4 regions of the Priestia sp. USM5 genome follow, and region 4 is predicted to be linked to each of the others. Evidence: riboswitches for the same ligand, from Rfam matches in the RefSeq annotation. Region 4 holds a riboswitch; each other region holds the start of a gene.
What was found. A riboswitch is a leader RNA that binds a small molecule or an ion and turns the genes downstream of it on or off. The one in region 4 is predicted to bind S-adenosylmethionine.
Positions count from the first base shown of each region.

Region 1: it holds a riboswitch for S-adenosylmethionine, as region 4 does, so the genes downstream of both, ACWATA_RS17190 (trans-sulfuration enzyme family protein) here and ACWATA_RS17795 (bifunctional homocysteine S-methyltransferase/methylenetetrahydrofolate reductase) in region 4, are expected to answer to the same signal.
Region 2: it holds a riboswitch for S-adenosylmethionine, as region 4 does, so the genes downstream of both, ACWATA_RS04795 (hypothetical protein) here and ACWATA_RS17795 (bifunctional homocysteine S-methyltransferase/methylenetetrahydrofolate reductase) in region 4, are expected to answer to the same signal.
Region 3: it holds a riboswitch for S-adenosylmethionine, as region 4 does, so the genes downstream of both, metE (5-methyltetrahydropteroyltriglutamate--homocysteine S-methyltransferase) here and ACWATA_RS17795 (bifunctional homocysteine S-methyltransferase/methylenetetrahydrofolate reductase) in region 4, are expected to answer to the same signal.

Region 1 covers NZ_JBSGKN010000001.1:3,206,789-3,212,140, forward strand. Annotated here, with positions in the region: gene yoyC (protein YoyC) at 49-315, shown strand; gene ACWATA_RS17185 (trans-sulfuration enzyme family protein) at 350-1,531, opposite strand; gene ACWATA_RS17190 (trans-sulfuration enzyme family protein) at 1,515-2,660, opposite strand; SAM riboswitch class I at 2,732-2,849, opposite strand; gene ACWATA_RS17195 (DUF2642 domain-containing protein) at 3,016-3,678, opposite strand; gene ACWATA_RS17200 (hypothetical protein) at 3,748-4,827, opposite strand; gene ACWATA_RS17205 (CotH kinase family protein) at 4,970-5,352, opposite strand, start outside.
Region 2 covers NZ_JBSGKN010000001.1:927,986-933,337, forward strand. Annotated here, with positions in the region: gene ACWATA_RS04770 (DUF6044 family protein) at 1-953, shown strand, start outside; gene ACWATA_RS04775 (glycosyltransferase family 2 protein) at 966-1,955, shown strand; gene ACWATA_RS04780 (YozF family protein) at 2,063-2,503, shown strand; gene ACWATA_RS04785 (GNAT family N-acetyltransferase) at 2,585-3,031, shown strand; gene ACWATA_RS04790 (hypothetical protein) at 3,044-3,340, opposite strand; SAM riboswitch class I at 3,462-3,563, shown strand; gene ACWATA_RS04795 (hypothetical protein) at 3,627-3,971, shown strand; gene ACWATA_RS04800 (DUF1540 domain-containing protein) at 4,072-4,230, shown strand; gene alaP (alanine permease AlaP) at 4,546-5,352, shown strand, end outside.
Region 3 covers NZ_JBSGKN010000001.1:1,278,738-1,284,089, reverse strand. Annotated here, with positions in the region: gene ACWATA_RS06795 (acetate uptake transporter) at 34-651, opposite strand; gene metE (5-methyltetrahydropteroyltriglutamate--homocysteine S-methyltransferase) at 794-3,088, opposite strand; cobalamin riboswitch at 3,239-3,427, opposite strand; SAM riboswitch class I at 3,507-3,617, opposite strand; gene ACWATA_RS06785 (hypothetical protein) at 3,698-3,949, opposite strand; gene ACWATA_RS06780 (hypothetical protein) at 4,208-4,378, opposite strand; gene ACWATA_RS06775 (metallophosphoesterase family protein) at 4,536-5,352, opposite strand, start outside.
Region 4 covers NZ_JBSGKN010000001.1:3,322,675-3,328,026, forward strand. Annotated here, with positions in the region: gene ACWATA_RS17790 (YkvI family membrane protein) at 100-1,134, opposite strand; SAM riboswitch class I at 1,467-1,573, shown strand; gene ACWATA_RS17795 (bifunctional homocysteine S-methyltransferase/methylenetetrahydrofolate reductase) at 1,681-3,519, shown strand; gene metH (methionine synthase) at 3,520-5,352, shown strand, end outside.

The sequences.
Region 1 (5,352 bases), 120 kb from region 4:
TATAGATTATTATAATGAAGAAACTAATCTAAAGGAGCTCTTTGCACAATGACTTCTGAACATTTACTAGCAGCTTATCAGACCCTATGGTTGAACCGTTCTTTCGCTTCTAAACAAGCCCTGACAAGTGAAGATCAGCTTCACGAAGCCATTCTGAAAGATTTAAAAGATGAAATGACTCATCCACGCGTTCGGCAAACACCGTATGTAAAATATCATCTTGGCATAAAAAGAATTCTAAACAGCAGTCTTTCCTCTGATGAAAAAGTTGCGCTTACGTCCCTATACACAAACCTTTTAGATAGCTGTATATAACAAAAAAAGGACTTCCTTAATGGAAGTCCTTTTTTTATTTAATTAACGCTTTTTTTTCTAAGCTTTGAAAAACAGCGTTAAAGTCTTGCTTCAAATCCTCGAATTCCTCTAGCCCTACTGAAAGGCGAAGAAGTGAATCAGTAATTCCTTTTTCTTCACGTACTTCTTTTGGGATACTTGCATGAGACATTGTTGCAGGATGCGTGAGAATGGATTCAACTGCACCTAGACTAACGCCAATTGAAGCTAATTTGACTCCTTGTAAAATATGTCGTGCTACTTCTTCATCCTGCACTTGGAAAGAAATCATAGCTCCATATCCATTTGCTTGTTCTGAAATGAGTTTGTGGTCCGGATGACTTTTTAAGCCTGGGTAGTATACACGGCTCACTAGAGATTGTTCTTCAAGCCACTTTGCAAACTGCAGCGCTGTTTTTAACTGCTGATCTAAACGAACTTTTAATGTCTTAATGCCTCGAAGCAGTAAAAAACAATCCTGTGGCCCCAAGATAGCACCAAAAGCATTTTGTACAAACTTTACTTCTTCCGCTAGCTTTTCATCGCTTACTACAACTAAACCGCCAATGACGTCACTGTGGCCGCTGATATATTTTGTAGCACTATGAATGACAATATTTACACCAAGGTCAATCGGCTGCTGTAGATAAGGTGTTAAAAACGTGTTATCCACAATTGTAAGGAGATTGTGCTCCTTCGCCAAACTTGCTACTGCTTTAATATCCGTTACCTGTAAAAATGGATTTGAAGGGCTTTCGATATAAATAGCCTTCGTATCTTTTGTGATAGCTTCTTCTACTTTCTCAACCTTCGTTGTATCAACAAAAGTTGTTTTGATACCAAACTTTGAAAATAATCGTGTTAATACACGATATGTCCCGCCGTACGTATCGTGTGAAACTAAAATTTCATCTCCTGATTCAAAAATAGATAACACCGATGAAATAGCAGCCATACCTGATGAAAAAGCAAAACCAGCGTATCCATTTTCTAGCTGAGCAATAGTGTTTTCTAAAGCCTCACGCGTTGGGTTTCCTGAACGAGAATAGTCATAGCGGCCGTTGTTCGTCTCATCTTCTTGATTAAATGTAGATACCTGATAAATAGGTACGTTAACCGCTCCAAAATGACCGTCAATTCCTGTATTTGCATGAATTAAGTTCGTACCAAATCTATGTTTATTATTGTTGGTATGCATCAAATGCCTCCTTCAAATCTTTAATTAAATCATCTGCGTGCTCAATTCCAACTGATAATCGAAGTAAACAGTTTGTTACTCCGACACGATTTCGAATTTCCTCAGGAATATCAGCGTGTGTTTGACGAGCTGGGAATGTCATTAAACTTTCCACGCCTCCTAAGCTTTCTGCAAATGTAATAACTTTAACATTTTCTAAAAGTACTGACACGATGTCAGGGTGTGAGACAGCAAAAGAAATCATGCCTCCAAATCCAGTTGCTTGTTTCTTCATGATTTCATAGCCCGGATGTGTTTCAAGACCAGGGTAATACACTTTTTCCACGAGATCATGAGCAGTAAGCCAATTTGCAATTTTCAGTGCGTTTTCGTTATGTTTTTCCATACGAAGCGCTAGCGTCTTAATACCGCGCAATAACAGCCAGCTATCTTGTGGACCTAAGATTGCCCCAGCTGCATTTTGATAAAAACGAATTTTTTCTCCTAAGCTACTACATCGAGCGACTACAAGACCAGCAACTACATCATTATGACCCCCAATGTATTTGCTTGCACTATGTATCACAATATCTGCTCCAAGCTCTAAAGGACGCTGATAGTAAGGGGACATGAATGTATTGTCAACGATAGTAAGCAAATCATGCTGTTTAGCTAACGCAATTGCTTCTGGCAAATCCGTCACGTGCATCATTGGATTTGTAGGTGTTTCAATAAATAAAGCTTTCGTGTTGGGACGAAGCGCATCTTTTACTTGCTCGAGATGGGCTGTGTTGACGTACGAAACAGTAATTCCTTGCTCTGAAAAGATTTCATTTAGTACTCGGTACGTTCCTCCGTATAAATCCTCTGATACAATTAAATGATCTCCGTTTTTAAATAGCGCTAAAACTGACATTACACCCGCCATTCCTGAAGCGAATGCTACTCCTACTTCGCCTTTTTCTAAAGCAGCAATTGCTTCTTCCAATGCCGTACGAGTAGGGTTTGCCGTACGTGCATAGTCAAATCCTGTACTTTGCCCTAAAGCAGGATGAGCAAATGTTGATGCTTGGTAAATGGGTGTTGTAATAGAACCTGTTGAAGGGTCACGACCTACTCCTGAACGAACTAATAAAGTTTCAATTTTCATCTATTTCTCTCCTTAACTCAAAATAAAAAACACTCTTCACAGATGGAAGAGTGTTCGTTTATACACGATTTCTCTCATCTGTTAGAACAATACTGATGTTCCACAGGAATTAGCACCGTTCAAATGAATGTTTCATTTGATGGTTGCCGGGCATCGCAGGGCCAGTCCCTCCGCCACTCTTGATAAGAGTTCTATATAATTGTTGGTGGTTAACGTTTGTTGTTACTAACTTTAATAAAGATTTTCTTTATTGTCAACATAATTTTCTAAAAAATTTAAATCATCTCATTTGTTTATTCAATATACTTGTCCTGATAAGTACATAAAAAAAGAGACGACACCGAGGTCTCTTTTTCTAAGGCAAGTGCACAGATTTTACGTGAGCTAACTTCCAATACATACTTTCTCCATTTGCCGTAATTAGTTCAACAATATTAGTAGAAACTTCTTTAAGTACGCCAATTTTTTCTGATTGATCCCCTAAATCTAATACGACCAGTTGATTTTCATATTTTTTAAGCTGCTCTTCAAAGTTTCTGACAAAAGGTGCAGAGGCAGGCCTTACTGGAAGCTCTTTGTCACTTAAAGAATAAGGGGTTAACTCATTACTATAAGGGGTAAGCCATTTCAAATGATGTAAAGAAACAAAGACATTTTTATACACTGGAGAATAAAACACAAGATAATCATTCAGCACGCTTGTAATATAGCCATGCAATGATTTTCCTCCTGTTACATAAATTTCGATAAATTTTCCTTTTGCCTGCTGTAAAATATTACGATAAGAAATCCGCTGGCTTTCTTCTATTAAGTTCTCTTCTATGGTTCGTAAAGGTGTATAATCTTCTTCTGAAACCTCTCGCAAGCGATGTATGTGTAAAAGAGGAATATACAAATAATCATGTCCATTATATAAAACCATTACATCTAACCCGAGATCAACAAGTTTTCCTACAAACGATGTTTTACCTGATATATCGACTTCAACAATTTTATCGATATAATGATTCATACTCATACTCATTCTCCTCCTTTTTCCTATATGATAGAAAAGGTGCTTTATAAGCACCTTTTATGTTCCAGTTCATCATGCTTTCCAACGATAATTTTTCGTTTTAATAACTTTTTCACCTGGTGTTGAAGAGCGTGAACCCGTACGGCGTCCTCCCGAGCGATCGTCTGTGCGACCTCCTGTACGTCTTCCGGTACGGTCTCCAGTACGGCCATCCGTGCGACCTCCGGTTCTATCTACAGTAGTTGATTCTTGCACAGAATCTTCTTCATTTGTATCTCCATTTTGCTCAGAATTTTCTTCATTTTGCTTGAAAGATCCTTTTGATCCTAAGGCAATGGTTTTTACGTGTCTTGGTTGTAAACGTAAAACTTGATTATTTTGTACAAGAGTAAAGTTCCCATTGCGACTTTGAACTAACACACCTTCTACGGCCTCTGGCCCTCCACCGTTAATAGCTACCCATCTATGCGAAAACTCTTCAAACAGTTCATTGAAACTTTTCGCTTTAATATACTCAGGTGTTTCTTCAACTAATAATGGATTTTGCGGAACAACAGGCGTATTTTTGCTTACAACTTCACTTACACTCTTTATGTGCTCTACATTGATATAAACGACGCCGTCATCTTCTGTTAGTAATACGACATACGCAGATTCAAATGAGCCTAATACATCAAGGATCTTACCCAATTTTTTCTCTGGCCCTCCTTGATTTATTTGCACTTGTTTATCTTTCATTAATAATAAAGTGCCTGCAAATGTGTTGGCTCTGTGCAGTTCTACTTCACTATTAAATCCAGAAAATGTTTGCGCGGAATTAGACTTTGTATCCTCTGTAATGCTTTTAACATGAGCGAGCTGGTAATAAATAAATGTATATTGCTGTTGTGGAATAAGCTGCGCCGGCTGATTATTTTGCTGGTTGTTATTTTGTTTTGTTTCAAGAGCAAGCGTTAAATAATCTGATTGAACGTCGATTAAATATCCCGTTTTAGATTCAGGCCCCCCGCGATAGACAGTTACTACTCTCCCTTTTAATGGTTTAAAGTGGGCAGAGTAGCCCGTGCTTTCAGATTGTTGAACTTTACGAGCGCGACTACGATTGGCATTTTGAGTTTGGTCTTGATTTTGGTCGTAGTAATAGTTACTCATTATTTTTCCTCCTTATTAATTGTCCTTATTGGTCATTCATAATGTATATATACGTATCATGTACAGCTATTGATTTCCTGCATTTGCCTATTATTAACAAAATCCACTGTTGCCTATAAATTGCCTATAAATCTATCTCTTTTTAAAAAGTCAAAATGTTATTTTTAATATACGCTGTTCGTTCTTTTATAAAAGACAGCATAAATTCGGGTTCTTTATAAAATTGCTCCAAGTTATCTTTTACGTAAGGATCTTTTAATACATAAGGAGCAATATACTCATGCAGTTGATAAATGATTGGTTTCATGTATTCTATCGTAAATTGATTATTTAGAACATTGTTCATTTTTTGAATATATCGCTTTTTAATGCTGTTCACCGCCAGTAAGCGAGCTGTAAGCGTATTAAATCCTTGTGCGCGGACATAGTCTCCTTCCATTACTTTTCCATTTACATCTCTTCCCCAAGTTGCATCATAATCCCATGGAATCAGTTCAAAGCGCCCGCTTTCATGATTTAGATAGA
Region 2 (5,352 bases), 2.4 Mb from region 4:
CGAGTCGAAATGAATTTTTAAGCTCTACTCTAAGCTTTGGACATTCCGTTCGCCTTGCTTTGAAGAACTATACGCTCGGGCATACGCATGTAATGACGCTTCATACTTTTGTCATTTTACCGCTTTCTTTTGTCGTATTGTGGTTTGTTGCTCGAAATCGCAAGGAAAAGCTTGACAAAACGTTTTTGCAGTTATTTATTCTTAATCTACTACTGTCGATTTGGTATGCGTTTTGGTTTTATAAAGGTTGGGAGCCGCTAAAAGAAAAATATCAGCTTTTTAATACGTTCAACTTTGCTAGATTTCACTTTTTACGCCCGCTCATTATTTATTTGATGTTTGCCGTTGGCAGCTATGTTTTATGGAAAAGGAGCAAGGCGTGGAAAAAGTTTGTGTGGGTATGTTTGATTTTACAGCTGCTTGTGTTATTTATAGCAAATCCTGAACTTTACTATCGCTACAATCACGAGCCTTCAGTCAAAGAATTTTATGCTGTGCATCAGTTTGATGAAATAAGCAGATATATTGGAAAACCTAAATCATCTTATCGCGTATCGAGCATAGGGCTTCATCCATCAATTGCTCAGTATAACGGCTTTTATACGCTAGATACGTATAACAACTTCTATCCGTTAACATATAAACATGAGTTTCGCAAAATTATTGCCAAAGAGCTTGATAAAAATAAAAAACTAGAAAGCTACTATGATCACTGGGGCAATCGCTGCTATGTGTTTGTTAGCGAGCTAGGTAAAAAATATGATTACCGAAAAGACTCAACGAAAAAAATTCGTCATTTGCAGCTTAATATCAGCCAATTTAAAAAAATGGGCGGTCGCTATATTTTTTCAGCTGTGCCAATTGAAAATGCTGAAAGCGACGGTTTGCACTTTTTAAAAGCATTTAACGATAAACAGTCCGCTTGGAAAGTGTATGTATATGAAGCAAAGTAAGGGGGCAATAACATGAACAGACCTATTTTAACGATCGTGGTTCCATGCTACAACGAAGAAGAAGTATTCACAGAGACGTCTTTTCAATTAACTACTGTAGTAAAAGAACTGATTAATGAACGACTTGTATCAAGTGAAAGCACTATTTTATTTGTAGACGATGGAAGTAAAGACAGCACGTGGTCGCTTATTGAAAAAGAAAGCTGCAGCAATTTGTTTGTAAAAGGGTTAAAGTTAGCGCGAAATGTAGGACATCAAAATGCTTTGCTTGCAGGACTAGAAGCAGCTCATAAGCAATCTGACTGCGTCATTTCCATTGACGCGGATTTGCAAGATGATATCAGCGTCATTCGTACTTTTGTAGAGAAATATTGGCTTGGGTATGAAGTTGTATATGGCGTTCGAGACAGCAGAGAAACCGATACATTTTTCAAACGAACCACGGCAGTAGGGTTTTATCGTTTTATGAACAAGCTAGGAATTCAGCTCGTTCAAAATCACGCTGATTTTCGCCTTATGAGCAAACGTGCTCTTGGTGAACTCATGAAATATAAAGAAGGAAACGTCTTTTTGCGGGGCCTTGTACCATTAGTAGGATTTCGCTCCACGGAAGTCACATATGACCGCAAAGAACGGACGGCGGGTGAGTCAAAATATCCGCTAAAGAAAATGCTCGCTTTTGCATTTGACGGGATTACGTCTTTTAGCGTAGCACCTATACGCTTACTGACGCTGCTTGGAGGAGCTTCGTTTCTCTTTAGTATTTTGTTTGGCATTTATGCGCTGATTCAAAAATATTTAGATCATACGCAAATTGGCTGGACGTCTCTTATTTTATCAATTTGGCTTGTAGGCGGCCTGCAGCTAATGGGAATAGGTCTTGTCGGAGAATACATTGGCAAGATTTTCAACGAAGTGAAACAGCGTCCTAAATATGCGATTGAAAGAGATTTATATACAAAACACTCGTTAGACACACAAAAAGATTTGCTGATGCATTAATTAAGAAGCTTCTCCTGAATGGAGAGGCTTTTTTGTTAAAGTGTTTATCATAATTTTTAAGGTAATAGGAGATGCTACTACTAAAATTTCTAAGGAGATCAAAATCTATGAAAAGACTACTTTATACAGTCAGCACTTTTTGTTTTGTTTGGCTTGCTTTTGCAACCATTCATGTCAGCGCTCTTTCGATTGAGAAACTTCCAATGAAGAAATCATCTGAACAATGGTCGGTCGAACTGACAAAAGCGAGCATGACGGGAGATAATCAGCTAAAGTGGAAAAATAACGTCTATCATACATATGGATTAACCGTTGAAAACATTGGAAAAGACGTAGAGCGTGTGCAGGTCCAAGCTTTTCGGCACGAAGGAAAAAATAAGGCGAAATACAGCTTGTTTTCTCCTATTGGAAGGTCTAACTTAAGCAAAAGCGGTCAGCGTTTTCGCTATGCCAATTTTGCTGTTCCTGGAAAAGCGGCAGGCTTAGACATCATGATTAACTGGACGGATGAACAAGGCAACCATCAAGAACATTTTGAATTTAAATAAAAGTCTTCGCTTAGGCGAAGACTTTTTTTTGCAGGAATTTATCTCTGTATGTGGAAAACGAACACGAAAGGAGAGATTGTGATGATTGCAAAAGCTACTGAAGAAGAAATACAGGAAATTCGGACGAAATCTGCTGATGCGCTGTTTGAAGGAACAACGCATCAGTTTCAACCGTCAACTGAACGCGTAAATGAACTAATTGATAATGCCCTTGAAAAAGGGTGTTATTATTTAGTATCTAGACAAGAAAATAAACTTGCAGGCTGGGTTTTTGTCGGTCCATCTGCCGACTTCTTTTCAAAAGCAGAAATTGGCTTTATCTACGAGTTATATGTTTTACCAGAATACCGCGGGCAAGGTCTAGCCAAGCCGTTAATGCAAAAAGCAATTGATGAATTGTCTATCAAAGGATACCCTGAAATCAGACTCAGCGTTCATGCTGGGAATTTTGCACAGCATGTGTACCGTGAACTTGGATTTGTAGATAAACAAATATCAATGAGCCTACAGGTGGCAAAACGTCCGTAATGTTGGTGAATGTCAGCGAGTCCATAAAACATAAGATGTTATACATGCGATGAGGTTCGGTAATGAAAGTAAAAGTAAATAAGTAGCCCAAACAGCGCCTTTATCTAGTACTTCAACAGCTCCTCTACCTGTATGATCTGAGGAGGGGGGATCTTCAAGTGCGTTCATAATCAAAGCCGCTGCTGCTAAAATAATCCCTCCAATGCTTCCGGTTGTTTTGACAATTGCAATATGGAAAGTAGATGAAAAAGCAATGCTGAGAAGCAGCAGCAAGCTTCCCAAAAAAGCAGATAACATATATCGTTTCATGTGCTCACCATCCTTTATGAAAGCATACCATATTTTACTTCTTTTTTCTTTTTATTGAAAAGCTATTGACATAACATATAAAACATATTAGAATAGTCAGAAATAATTTAAAAACGAAATATTCTTATCTAGAGAGGTGGAGGGACTGGCCCTTTGAAGCCTCAGCAACCACAATTATTGAATGGTGCTAATTCCAGCATAGCCTAGCTCTGACAGATAAGAAGAGGAATCTTTTTCTATGATGAAATCCTCTTCTTAGGAAGAAACATTTCGTATAGAAAAGGTGATGACATTGAAAAATACACAACAGGCGCTAAGCGTTGATGATTATTTAGATCTATACTTGTTAGCAAAAGAACTAAAAGACGAAACGTGGCAGCAGGAAATTTTAGCCGCGCTAAAAACGAAGCAAAATCGTTCATTTGAAGACAAACAATCCGCACTCGTTCAAGAAATATGGGAAGATTTTAAACAGTTAAATGAAGATATTTCTTTTACGTATCGCTTAATTCAAGAAGAGCCAACTAATGAACAGTTTCAAGTTAAATTAAGGAACTTGAGAGAACGGCGGATCACGCTGAGTCGTGAATTATATTTAGCTAAAAAACAGTATGTTGAACACACGCAGTAAAAGGATCCGCTTGATAAACAAGCGGTTTTTTTGCATGTAAATGTTAGAAGCGTTCTATTTCGGGTAGTAAATAGATAAGACAAAAAAAGGAGGGATAACAGTGGCCCAAGGTGTATTATGTGAAGTGAATGAGTGCATGTATTGGAAATCGGGAAATAAATGCAGTGCAGAGTCCATTTACGTTGTGAGTCCTGAAAGTAGTCACCATGTTTCTGAAACGGAAGAACCTGGCTGTAAAACTTTTGAACCCGCGAGATAAATGCTAGTTTTATAAAAAAGCATAAAATGAACGATGCGCTGACGGAGTTGAGTCGGCGTTTTTCTATTTTTTAAAAAATACTATTACTTAGGTGCGATAATAAATACATAGTAAAAAAGCAGTGTCTACGTCTAATTGTGCGTTTAAACAAAATGATACGATAATTTTTTTGTTTTTCGACAAAAGAAAAACGAGAGAAAGGTGATAGAATAAAAATATACAGCCTAGCTGACTTTTAGCATAAATTTATATGAAAGCGCTAACAAAAAGCTGTATTCATCTCGTTTTGACAGATTGGAAAAAGGGGAGACGTTTATGCAGGGGAAAACTCAGGGGAAAGAATTGAAACGCGGGTTAGAAGAAAGACATGTGACGCTGATGTCCTTAGGAGCAGCCATAGGGGTAGGGCTGTTTCTTGGATCTGCATCTGCTATTAAATTAGCAGGGCCGGGAATATTATTGGCGTACGGATTTAGCGGAATGATTATGTTTTTTATTATGAGAGCACTTGGAGAAATGGCGATTCAAAAACCTGTTGCAGGTTCATTCAGCAAGTACGCGCGCGACTATTTAGGGCCCCTTGCTGGTTATCTAACAGGTTGGAACTACTGGTTTTTATGGGTTGTAACATGTATGGCTGAAATTACAGCCGTTGGTATTTATATGGGATATTGGTATCCGGATGTACCAAACTGGATTTGGGCGTTATCGGCGCTTGTCATCATGACAACAGTTAACTTCTTAGCTGTTAAGGCATATGGTGAACTGGAATTTTGGTTTGCACTTATTAAAATTTTAGCGATTGTGTTAATGATTGCCGTTGGATTATTAATGATTGTGTTTGGAATCGGCAACGGCGGCGTTGCGACGGGTATTAAAAACTTATGGGACAACGGCGGGCTGTTCCCGAACGGATTCAAAGGTATTTTACTGTCGCTGCAAATGGTTATGTTTGCATATTTAGGAATTGAAATGATCGGCGTTACCGCGGGAGAAGTGAAAAATCCAGAAAAATCTCTAGCAAGAGCGATTGATTCGGTCTTTTGGCGTATTCTTATTTTCTACGTTGGTGCATTATTTGTCATTATGTCGATTTATCCTTGGCAAGAAATTGGTTCACAG
Region 3 (5,352 bases), 2.0 Mb from region 4:
CAACCCTACTTCGCTGTTTAATGAACGTCTTGATTATTTAATAAATGCACCAAATGGCTTGCCCACTGGAAGCACAACTCGACCGTAGTGAGTATTTAATACAGCCGCTGCAGATCCATAGAATGAAAACAGAGCAATTAATAGCTCTGAGACTGCTGCTAGTAAGTGCGTGTATTCATATGCCACACCAAATGTACTTAGCGATAATCCAATAAATAAAAAATCAATTAACACAAAAATAATAAATAATACTTTATGAGTGCCCATTGCTCCAATCGTCATAAAAACGCTGAAAATTAAGTAGCCGACAAAAGCAAATGCTAGCTGCTTCGGATCCGCTTCTTTTGCGAGCGCTTCTCCAAATGCTCCAAGCTGAATAAGCCATGTCATAGCTACACCTAGCCAAAATAAACCGAAGGCACCAAAAGCCGTTGCGCCGAAGGTATTATTATGTTTGAAATCTTGCATAGACGCGATTAGCTGCCCTATTCCGCCTAAAAAAATCGCCCATGGCAATACCAATGAAACACCATCGGTTACCCCAAGCTTTTGAAACGATGCAACAAGTGTCACCATGGCAAGTCCGAATAGGCCTAGCGCTGATGGATCAGCTGTTACAATTTTAACGTGCTGCGTGCTGTTGTTACTCATGTTGTACCTCCCTGATTTTAAAAACACCTTTAAAAAGATACAAAAATCTAAGGGAAGTGTCAATGGATATTTTTGGCCTTTAAAAAACCCATAAGACCAAGCAATGTAGCGTTTACACTGCTTGGCCTTTACTTTCTTGTTATTAAGCGTTTTGTAATAAATTTTTTCTTGTTTGTTTTGCAGACTCAACCATCACTTTTAAAGCTTCCACCGTCTCGCTGATTCCTCTTGTTTTAAGACCGCAGTCGGGATTAATCCAAAACAATGCAGGATCAAGCACTTTTAGAGCGCGGTCAATGTTTCGTGTCAGCTCTTCAAGCTTCGGTACGCGCGGGCTGTGGATATCATATACGCCAAGTCCAATTCCCTGGTTATACGTATGTTTTTCAAACGCATAAATTAATTCACCATGGCTTTTGGACGTTTCAATGGAAATCACGTCGGCATCAAGCGCTTTGATCGCATCAATAATCTCTTCGAATTCCGAATAGCACATATGCGTGTGAATTTGCGTCTCGTTTTGCACCGATACTGTGGCTAATTTGAACGCGTACACCGCGGCGTTCAAGTAGCTTTCCCAGTTTTCTCGTTTTAACGGCAGTCCTTCACGCAGCGCCGGTTCATCTACTTGAATCATTGAGATGCCCTGACTTTCAAGTGCTTCCACTTCTTTTCTAAGAGCAAGCGCAATTTGATTTGCCACGTCGTAGCGCGGGATATCATCACGCACAAATGACCAGTTTAAAATCGTAATCGGCCCCGTCAGCATTCCTTTAACAGGCTTATTGGTTAGAGACTGTGCGTAGACCGTTTCTTTGATCGTCATCGCCTGCTCGTACGAGACATCTCCGTAAATAAGCGGCGGCTTCACGCAGCGAGAACCGTATGATTGCACCCAGCCAAACTTCGTAAACTGAAAACCTCCTAATTTTTCACCGAAGTATTCAACCATGTCCGTGCGCTCAAACTCTCCGTGCACAAGGACATCTAAGCCGATGTCTTCTTGAATTTCAATCCATTTTTTGATTTCAGCGTTAATGTACGCTTCATATGCTTCATCGCTTAACTCTCCTTTACGCCACTTCAGACGCTCTTTTCGCACTTCTTTTGTTTGCGGAAAGCTTCCAATTGTTGTCGTTGGAAGAAGCGGCAGTTGAAACGCTTCTTGCTGAACGCGTTGACGTACGTCAAACGACGCTTGGCGCTGTGCTTTATAGCTGTGCAGCTGCTTCAGCTCTTTTTGCACGTCTTGATGGTTTCGAAAAGATGATCCATTTAATGCTTGAATCGCCTGTTTACTTTCACTTATTTCTTTTTCTATTGCTTCTTTTCCTTGCTGCACCGCTTTTGTTAAAAGCGTGATTTCCTTTAGCTTTTCATCTGCAAAAGACAGCGCGTTTTTTAGAATTGGCTCAATGGTTTTTTCGCTTTTCACCGTGACAGGAACATGTAATAAACTTGATGAAGGCTGCAGAATCAAACGGTCTTTTGATACGGCTTCTTCAATTTCACTGATTGTTAAAAGCTGTTCGTCCAAGTTTTCACGCCAAATGTTTCGTCCGTCAATCACTCCTGCTGCCAGCACTTTATCAGTTGGAAACCCATATTTATTAAGCGCCGTGAGATTTTCGCCTCGGTCATGTACAAAATCCAATCCAATTCCGTGAACAGGAAGAGCAACTACTTCTTTATAGTAATCTACGCTGTCAAAATACGTCTGCAAAATGACTTTTACATTCGGTGCCGCTTTTTTCAAAGCTTCATAGACTTCTTTATACAGTGCCAGGTCTTCTTTTGATAGCGTTGTAGCTAAAACCGGCTCATCTATTTGTACCCACTCCACGCCTTCTGCCTGCAGCTCCGCTAAGATTGTTGCATAAAGAGGAACAAATTGTTCAACTACTTTTTTAAACTCACTTTTTTTATATCCTTTTGACAGCTTCACAAATGTTACTGGACCTAAAATAACGGGTTTGCCTTTGATATTCAGCTTTTGTTTTGCTTCTTTGTAAAATTGAAGCGGGCGATTTTCTACAAGTGCTGGCGTACATTCCTCAAGCTCGGGTACAATGTAGTGATAATTTGTGTTAAACCATTTTGTCATCGTAGAGGCTACCGCACCTTTTGTTCCTCGGGCGATGTCAAAATACGTTTCAAGGGATACCGGGCCTCCGCTATATTCAAAGCGCTTTGGCACCAAACCAAACATAGCGGCTGTATCTAACACGTGATCGTATAAGCTAAAATCGCCGACTGGAATTAATTCAATTCCTGCGTCACGCTGTTTTTTCAGATGCCCAAGACGAAGAGCTTCAATTTCCTGAAGAAAGATATCTTTCTCTAGCTTTCCTGCCCAAAACTGCTCAAGCGCTTTTTTCCATTCTCGTTTTTCACCAATTCTTGGATAACCTACATTTGAACTTTTTACACTGCTCATTTTTTCCACTCCCTATATATTTTTTTATCGCTAAACTAAAAAATCTCCCTTTTCGAAATGAAAAGAGAGATGATACGCATACTTAACTAAAGTTGAGATAGCCTGTTTTTCTCAACACGTATTCCTCACTCCTCTCTATATCCCGTAGAGCTTAAGTGCATACAACAGGCAGGTCTCCTGACTTAGGTTCATCGCTTCCTATCCCTTCCCATTTCAACATGAAACAGTGGTTAATAAGTTGCTCTCCATTACAGTGGCGGGACCGCGCCGGCTTTTCACCGGTCTTCCCTTTTAAGCTGCGTACATTCGTTACACAGCACCTGATGCATTTCTATGAAATTGTTCATTCAAAACATATTCACATAAAATAAAAAGCCTCTCTATCATGAATAGAGAGGCATAGTATCTATGAAATCCTCTCTTATTTTTCAAAGCTGTACGCTTTGCAGGATGTAGCACCTTTTTAACAAGATTGTTAAATGGTTGCCGGGCTTCACAGGGCCAGTCCCTCCGCCTCTCTCAATAAGAGTTTTAATTGTTTATAATATTTTGAATGTAGAGTCATCTTAACACCTTACATTTATGTTGTCAAAAGAAATTTCAAAAAAATTAGTTTTCAGGAGGCGTTGACGCTAATTTTTGCCTTAATAATTTGTAATCATCTTTTCGATGTGTTTCGATCAAGTCTTTTGCTCCTTGATGATACCCTGAAGAATAGATGTACTCTACCGCCGTTTCGATAAGCATTCTCTTTTCTTCCGCACATTCTCGGTCCATTAGGGGGAACAGTCTACCTAAAAGGTCATTTAAATCTTCCTTAATAAAACGATTGAGTCCTTCTTGCATCTTTTCGTTTGCCATGATAGCTCCTCCATTTGCTGTGTATGTTTTAAGCCTCTATAAACACGCATTTCACTGTGAATGTTAAGATAAAGTTAAGTCATTAAACAGTATATCAAGTGAATATTTTTCTTCAATTACATATGTAATACAAATATATGACAAATATAGAGAATATATCATCATTCACTATCTATTATAACGCTTGACTGGGCCTTCTGCTACAAGGTTTCGTACGGTTTTCCAAAAGAGGTTGAGACATAACCAAGTGAATCCAATCTAAAGGCAAATGGGATACATGAGCTGAATCGCTTGTGACACCGCAGTTGATTTCCGTACAAGACTTCGCTTTCCGCGGGCGGTCACTGAGCCTCCTCGTCGCATAAGCTCCTGTGGGGTCTCACGTGTTCCGCTTTTCCCGCAGGAGTCTTCGTCTTGTGCTCCAATCACCTGCTAGAAAGACCTATACACATGAAATCTACGTTTACCCTAATAAAAAAATGAACCACTAATCAAGATGCTTGATTAGTGGTTCATTTTTCATTTCGCCTAAAACCCTTTTTTCCCAGCCTCTTTTTTTTGAACCTAGCTTTCTACTTTCTTGTTTTTACAAACAACTTCTTCGAGGTCGTCCAAAATCCTTCCAAAGAAGAGGTCCTAAAATGTCGTACCGGCTAACAAAAAACTCCGTAAAATTATAATTATTTAAAATTAAAGGCGGTTCAAAATCAAGGGGAGCACCCGCGCCTCCTGATAATACAAAATCAGTACCTCTTCCAAGCGTAAACGACCCGTTTCTGTTTTTTCTAATAAACTGCTCGTCATACGCATGCACGTGGCTGACTAACACTTTTTTCACGCGATGTTCTTGAATTAAATCAAAAAATTCTTGACTCTGAGGAGTCGTTACAGGAAAACCTCCCAGGTCTGACCACCGGCCAATATTTGGCTGCGCATGCATGGCTACAACGGTATTACGAGGAGCATCCTCTAGCTGCTGCTCTAAATAATTCAGCTCTCTATCTGTAAATCCATATATTTTATTCTTGGGACTGATGATATTATTTAATGCGATGCACCGGAAGTTAAAGACAGGAATATCAATGACCCAGTGCACTTTTCCGATAGTGGCTCTGAAGTTTTCGAGGTTGCTTTCTTCAAGGTTTAATTCATCATGATTCCCTACGCATACAAACACGGGAATGTTTGGTGCTATTTTTTCGACAACTTTAACAAAGTGCTCCAAATACCTCTTTTCTCCTGTATACACGGTGTCTCCCCCATGAATAATGAACAGCGGATTCAATTCCACCGCCTTTTTTAACACAAGCTCAAATTCACCGCTCATCGTGTAACAATTATCGTTTGGTCCGTCACCTCTGCTGTCGCCCATAAAAACAAAGTTGAATGGATCTCTCGGATTT
Region 4 (5,352 bases):
CTGCTAGAGTCTTATTTGTTTTACATTATAGCAAAGTAAAATCGACTTGTCACATCATTTAACTTCGTTTTTTCACATCCGCTCTTCAAAATCCAGCTTTTAGCTTATTTTTTCTTTTTTAATACATAGCATCCATACAAAAGCTAGTCCAATATAGCCAAATATCGGATACAAAAACTCAAGAAGCTGAGCATATCCAAATTGCCCGATAATAAAGCATGCCAAGATAATAAACGCAAAAGCTTGTTTGTCATTCAGGGGAAGAAATGATTGAAGCTGTTTAGCGATTCCAAATACATTTCCAATCAATGTAGTAAAAATCTCGCCTAACACAACTACCGTAAATAAAACATTCACCCACGCTGAGATATTTTTAACAACGGCACTCATAGGAATATCAAGTTGAAATGAATAAGGCAAATTGGAAAGGGCAAGATGAGTAGAAACAAGCATAAACGTAAGTACACATCCTCCTATTACGGCCCCTTTTTTGATCACGCTCTTATCTTTCACGGAGCTTCCTAATGGAACTAAAACGGCCTGAGCCAAAGCTAGATTTAGGGAAATATATAAAAAGGGACTAACCGCCCACTTCCACTGTGTGACGAGCGTTAAGTCTGGCTTCGTTTGAATCAGTGAGAAATAGCTGACATTTGGCACAAAGATGATAAAAGCAAATGAAAGCATCATCGGCACAACAAGAGAATTAACCATTAAAATACCGTTAATTCCTCTTGCGATAAATATATAAGTTAAAACAATTGTACAAATCATCCCAACAGGAGGCCACAGCCCGAACTGTTCTTTTCCTATTGCCCCCGTACTCGCTAGCATGACTGAAGTTACTCCAAATAAAATGACGATCATTACACCGTTTACCGCTTTTCCAAGTACATCACCAAATAAATATGTATTAAGCTGCTGATAAGAAGAAGCCCCAATTGCGTGCGAAAGCAGCATCATTTTCGAACCTAGCCAAATAAAAAACAAGCCGCTGACCAAAATTCCAACCATTCCAAGTTCCCCGTACTGTGTAAAAAATTGAACAATTTCCTTGCCTGTTGCAAAACCGGCTCCTACAACGGTGCCTACATACGTAGCAGCAACCTGCAGCGTGAGTTTCCACCTTTTCATGCCCATCACCCTTCTACCCTTCATAGTTCACTATATGTAGAAACGGTTAAAAAAAGACGAGCCTTTTATATGTAAATCCTCGCCTCACCCGGTGCTGTTCCTTTTTCGTTTTTTTATTTCCTTCTTGTTTTTTTCATGAAAACCCTTTATCCCTTAACATAACGGCAGTTTTCAAACAAAATATACGGATATTTTCCCTTTAGCTTTTAAATTTTCCTCAATATTTGCTGGAAATTCACAATTTACTGTTGTATAATTTCTAAAAATCAGATAAATTATTAAATAAGTATTCTTTCTATTTAAAAAAATATGTTTCAATTATATACAATTGATTCTTATCATGAGAGGTGGAGGGACTGGCCCTTTGAAACCTCAGCAACCAGTCGTTAGAGACATGGTGCTAAATCCAGCAAGCAATTTATTGCTTGGAAGATAAGAAGGCGAAAAAAGTCTTCTTCTTAAGAAGACTTTTTCTATTTTATCGGCATATTGCATAAAACGAATCACTCGTGAAATAGAAGCGGAACAATTTAAGGAGGTTTTGACATGGGGTTACTTGAAGATTTAAAGTCTAAAATTTTAATTGGGGATGGTGCCACTGGTACCCTCCTTTACTCACACGGTATTGACAGCTGTTTTGAAGAACTAAACATCACCAAACCAGAAGAGGTTTCTCGTATTCACAGAGCCTATGTAGAAGCTGGTGCAAACGTTATTCAAACAAATACGTACGCTGCTAATTATCAAAAACTTGCCCGTTATGGATTAGAAGATTCAGTCAAAGACATCAATGTTGCTGGTGTAAAATTAGCGAAACAAGCTGCAAAAGATCAGGCTTACGTGCTTGGTACACTTGGTGGAATTCGTTCTTTCCAAAAAAATGCTATTAGTTTAGAAGAGGTTAAGCGAAGCATTCGTGAACAAATGTTTTGGCTTTTAAATGAAGGCGTGGATGGCCTTTTATTTGAAACATACTATGATTTCGAAGAATTAAAGACCGTTCTTACACTAGCAAGAAAAGAAACGGATAAGCCTATTATTACCCACGTTTCCCTGCATGATATTGGCGTACTGCAAGATGGGCGTCCTTTAGCAGATGCATTAAAAGAATTAGAAGACTTGGGAGCAGATGTTGTCGGGCTAAACTGCCGTTTAGGTCCTTATCATATGATTCAGTCTCTTGAAGAAGTACCGCTTCCTGATCGTGCTTTCTTATCTGCTTACCCTAATGCCAGCCTTCCGGCGTATGTGGAAGGCAAGCTGGAATATGAAACGAATGAAGACTACTTTGTAGAAAGCGCGCGTTTATTCCGCGAACAAGGGGTTCGCTTAATTGGAGGATGTTGCGGTACAACACCAGCTCACGTACGCGCCATGTCGTCTGCCTTAAAAGACCTGCCTCCGATTACAAGCAAAGTCGTTAAAATGAGACCAGTCGTTACGGTTCAAGAGCGTGAGCAGCAGGATAAACCTCATATGCACGAAATTGTGAAGAAGCGCCGCTCGGTTATCGTCGAGCTGGATCCGCCTAAACAGCTTGGTCCGACGAAATTTTTAGAAGGCGCAAAAGCACTTGATAAAGTCGGCGTAGATGCTATTACATTAGCTGATAATTCTCTTGCCTCACCTCGCATCAGCAACTTGGCAATGGCAACACTGATGCAACAAGAAACAAAAGCACGACCGCTTATTCATATTACCTGTCGCGACCGAAATTTAATTGGACTTCAATCTCATTTAATGGGACTTCATACGCTAGGAATGAATCAAGTGCTTGCAATTACCGGTGATCCGTCAAAAGTTGGCGATTTCCCTGGCGCCACTTCGGTCTATGATTTATCTTCATTTGACTTGATTAGTTTAATCGCTCAGTTTAATGAAGGACTATCTTATTCCGGCAAACCGCTTGGTCAAAAAACCAATTTTTCTATTGCAGCTGCCTTTAACCCAAACGTGCGTCACTTAGACCGAGCCGTTCAGCGCTTGGAAAAGAAAATCGACTGCGGGGCTCACTATTTCATTACTCAGCCTCTCTATTCAACTAAGCAAATTGAAGAGGTATATGAAGCAACCAAACATTTAACAACACCGGTATACATCGGGATCATGCCGTTAACAAGCGCAAGAAATGCTCGATTTATTCACCATGAAGTACCTGGAATTAAATTATCAGAAGATATTCTAGAACGTATGGACGCAACGGGAAATGACCGGATTCGCGGTGAAGTCGAAGGCCTTGCGATTGCAAAAAACTTAATTGATACAGCATATGAGCTATTTGACGGTATTTACTTAATTACTCCGTTTATGCGCTATGAAATGACCGAAATTCTAACACGCTATATTCATGACAAGCAACTCGTTACATCAGAAAGGAAGATATAAATGAGCTCACTTATCGAACAACAACTAAAGAAGCGAATACTCGTCATCGATGGAGCAATGGGAACGATGATTCAAGATGCTGATTTAACCGCTGAAGATTTTGGCGGCGAAGAATATGAAGGCTGCAACGAATATTTGACCCGAACAGCGCCTCATGTAATTCAGCGCATTCATGAAGAGTATTTTGCAGCGGGTGCTGACATCATTGAAACCAATACGTTTGGCTCAACATCTACCGTACTTGATGAATACGATTTAGGCCACTTGGCGTATGAATTGAATATCGAAGCTGTGAAGCTTGCTTGTGCAGCCCGTGATAAATATTCAACTCCCGAATGGCCTAGGTTCGTAGCTGGAGCTATCGGCCCTACCACTAAAACTCTCTCTGTTACGGGAGGTATTACATTCCCTGAGTTAGTAGAATCGTACGAAGAGCAAGCTCGGGGTTTGTTAGACGGCGGCGTCGACTTACTTCTAGTCGAAACCTGTCAAGACATGCTGAACGTAAAAGCTGCGTTTTTAGGCATTACAGCGGCGTTTGAAAAACTGAAAATAGAAGTTCCAATTATGATTTCAGGAACGATTGAGCCAATGGGAACAACTCTCGCTGGTCAAGATATCGAATCTTTTTACTTATCACTGGAACACATGAAGCCTCTTTCAGTCGGACTTAACTGCGCGACAGGTCCTGAATTTATGACGGATCATATTCGCTCTCTTTCAGACCTAGCCACTTCAGCTGTTAGCTGTTATCCAAACGCTGGACTTCCGGATGAAGAAGGCAATTATCATGAGTCCCCTGAGCTGCTGGCTCAAAAAATTAAAGGGTTTGCTGATAAAGGCTGGCTGAACTTTGTAGGCGGATGCTGTGGTACAACGCCTGCTCATATTAAAGCACTTGCTGAAGCGGTAAAAGAGGTTGCTCCTCGTTCGCTTGATCGCTCCGAGCATAATCATGCTGTAACGGGTATTGAACCGCTTGTATATGACGATTCTATGCGCCCTCTTTTTGTGGGAGAACGTACGAATGTAATCGGTTCTCGCAAGTTCAAGCGTCTGATTGCGGAAGGGAAAATTGAAGAAGCATCTGAAATTGCGCGTGCTCAAGTTAAAAATGGTGCTCACGTTATTGATATTTGCTTAGCAGATCCAGACCGTGAAGAAATGGAAGACATGGAGGAATTTATTCAAGAAGTTGTAAAAAAAGTGAAGGTTCCTCTTGTAATCGATTCAACTGACGAGAAAGTTATTGAAAAAGCTTTAACGTACTCGCAAGGCAAGGTCATTATCAACTCCATTAACTTAGAAGATGGTGAAGAGCGTTTTGATGCAATCTTACCGCTAGTAAAAAAATTCGGCGCAGCTCTGGTTGTCGGTACAATCGATGAAACAGGCATGGCCGTTACTGCAGAAAGAAAAGTAGAGATTGCTAAACGCTCACATGATTTGCTTGTTGAAAAACATGGCTTTAATCCAAAAGATATTATTTTTGACCCTCTTGTGTTTCCTGTAGGGACTGGTGATGAACAATATATTGGTTCTGCTGAAGAAACAGTTAAGGGAATTAAAATGATTAAAGAAGCCCTGCCTGATTGCCTGACCATTCTCGGCGTAAGTAACGTGTCATTCGGTCTTCCTCCAGTCGGACGTGAAGTACTAAATGCGGTTTACCTTTATCACTGTACGCAGGCTGGACTCGATTATGCCATTGTTAATACAGAAAAATTAGAGCGCTATGCTTCTATTCCAGAAGCTGAAATTGAGCTTGCTAATGCGTTATTATTTAACACAACTGATGAAACGCTAAGCACGTTTACGGACTTTTATCGTGAT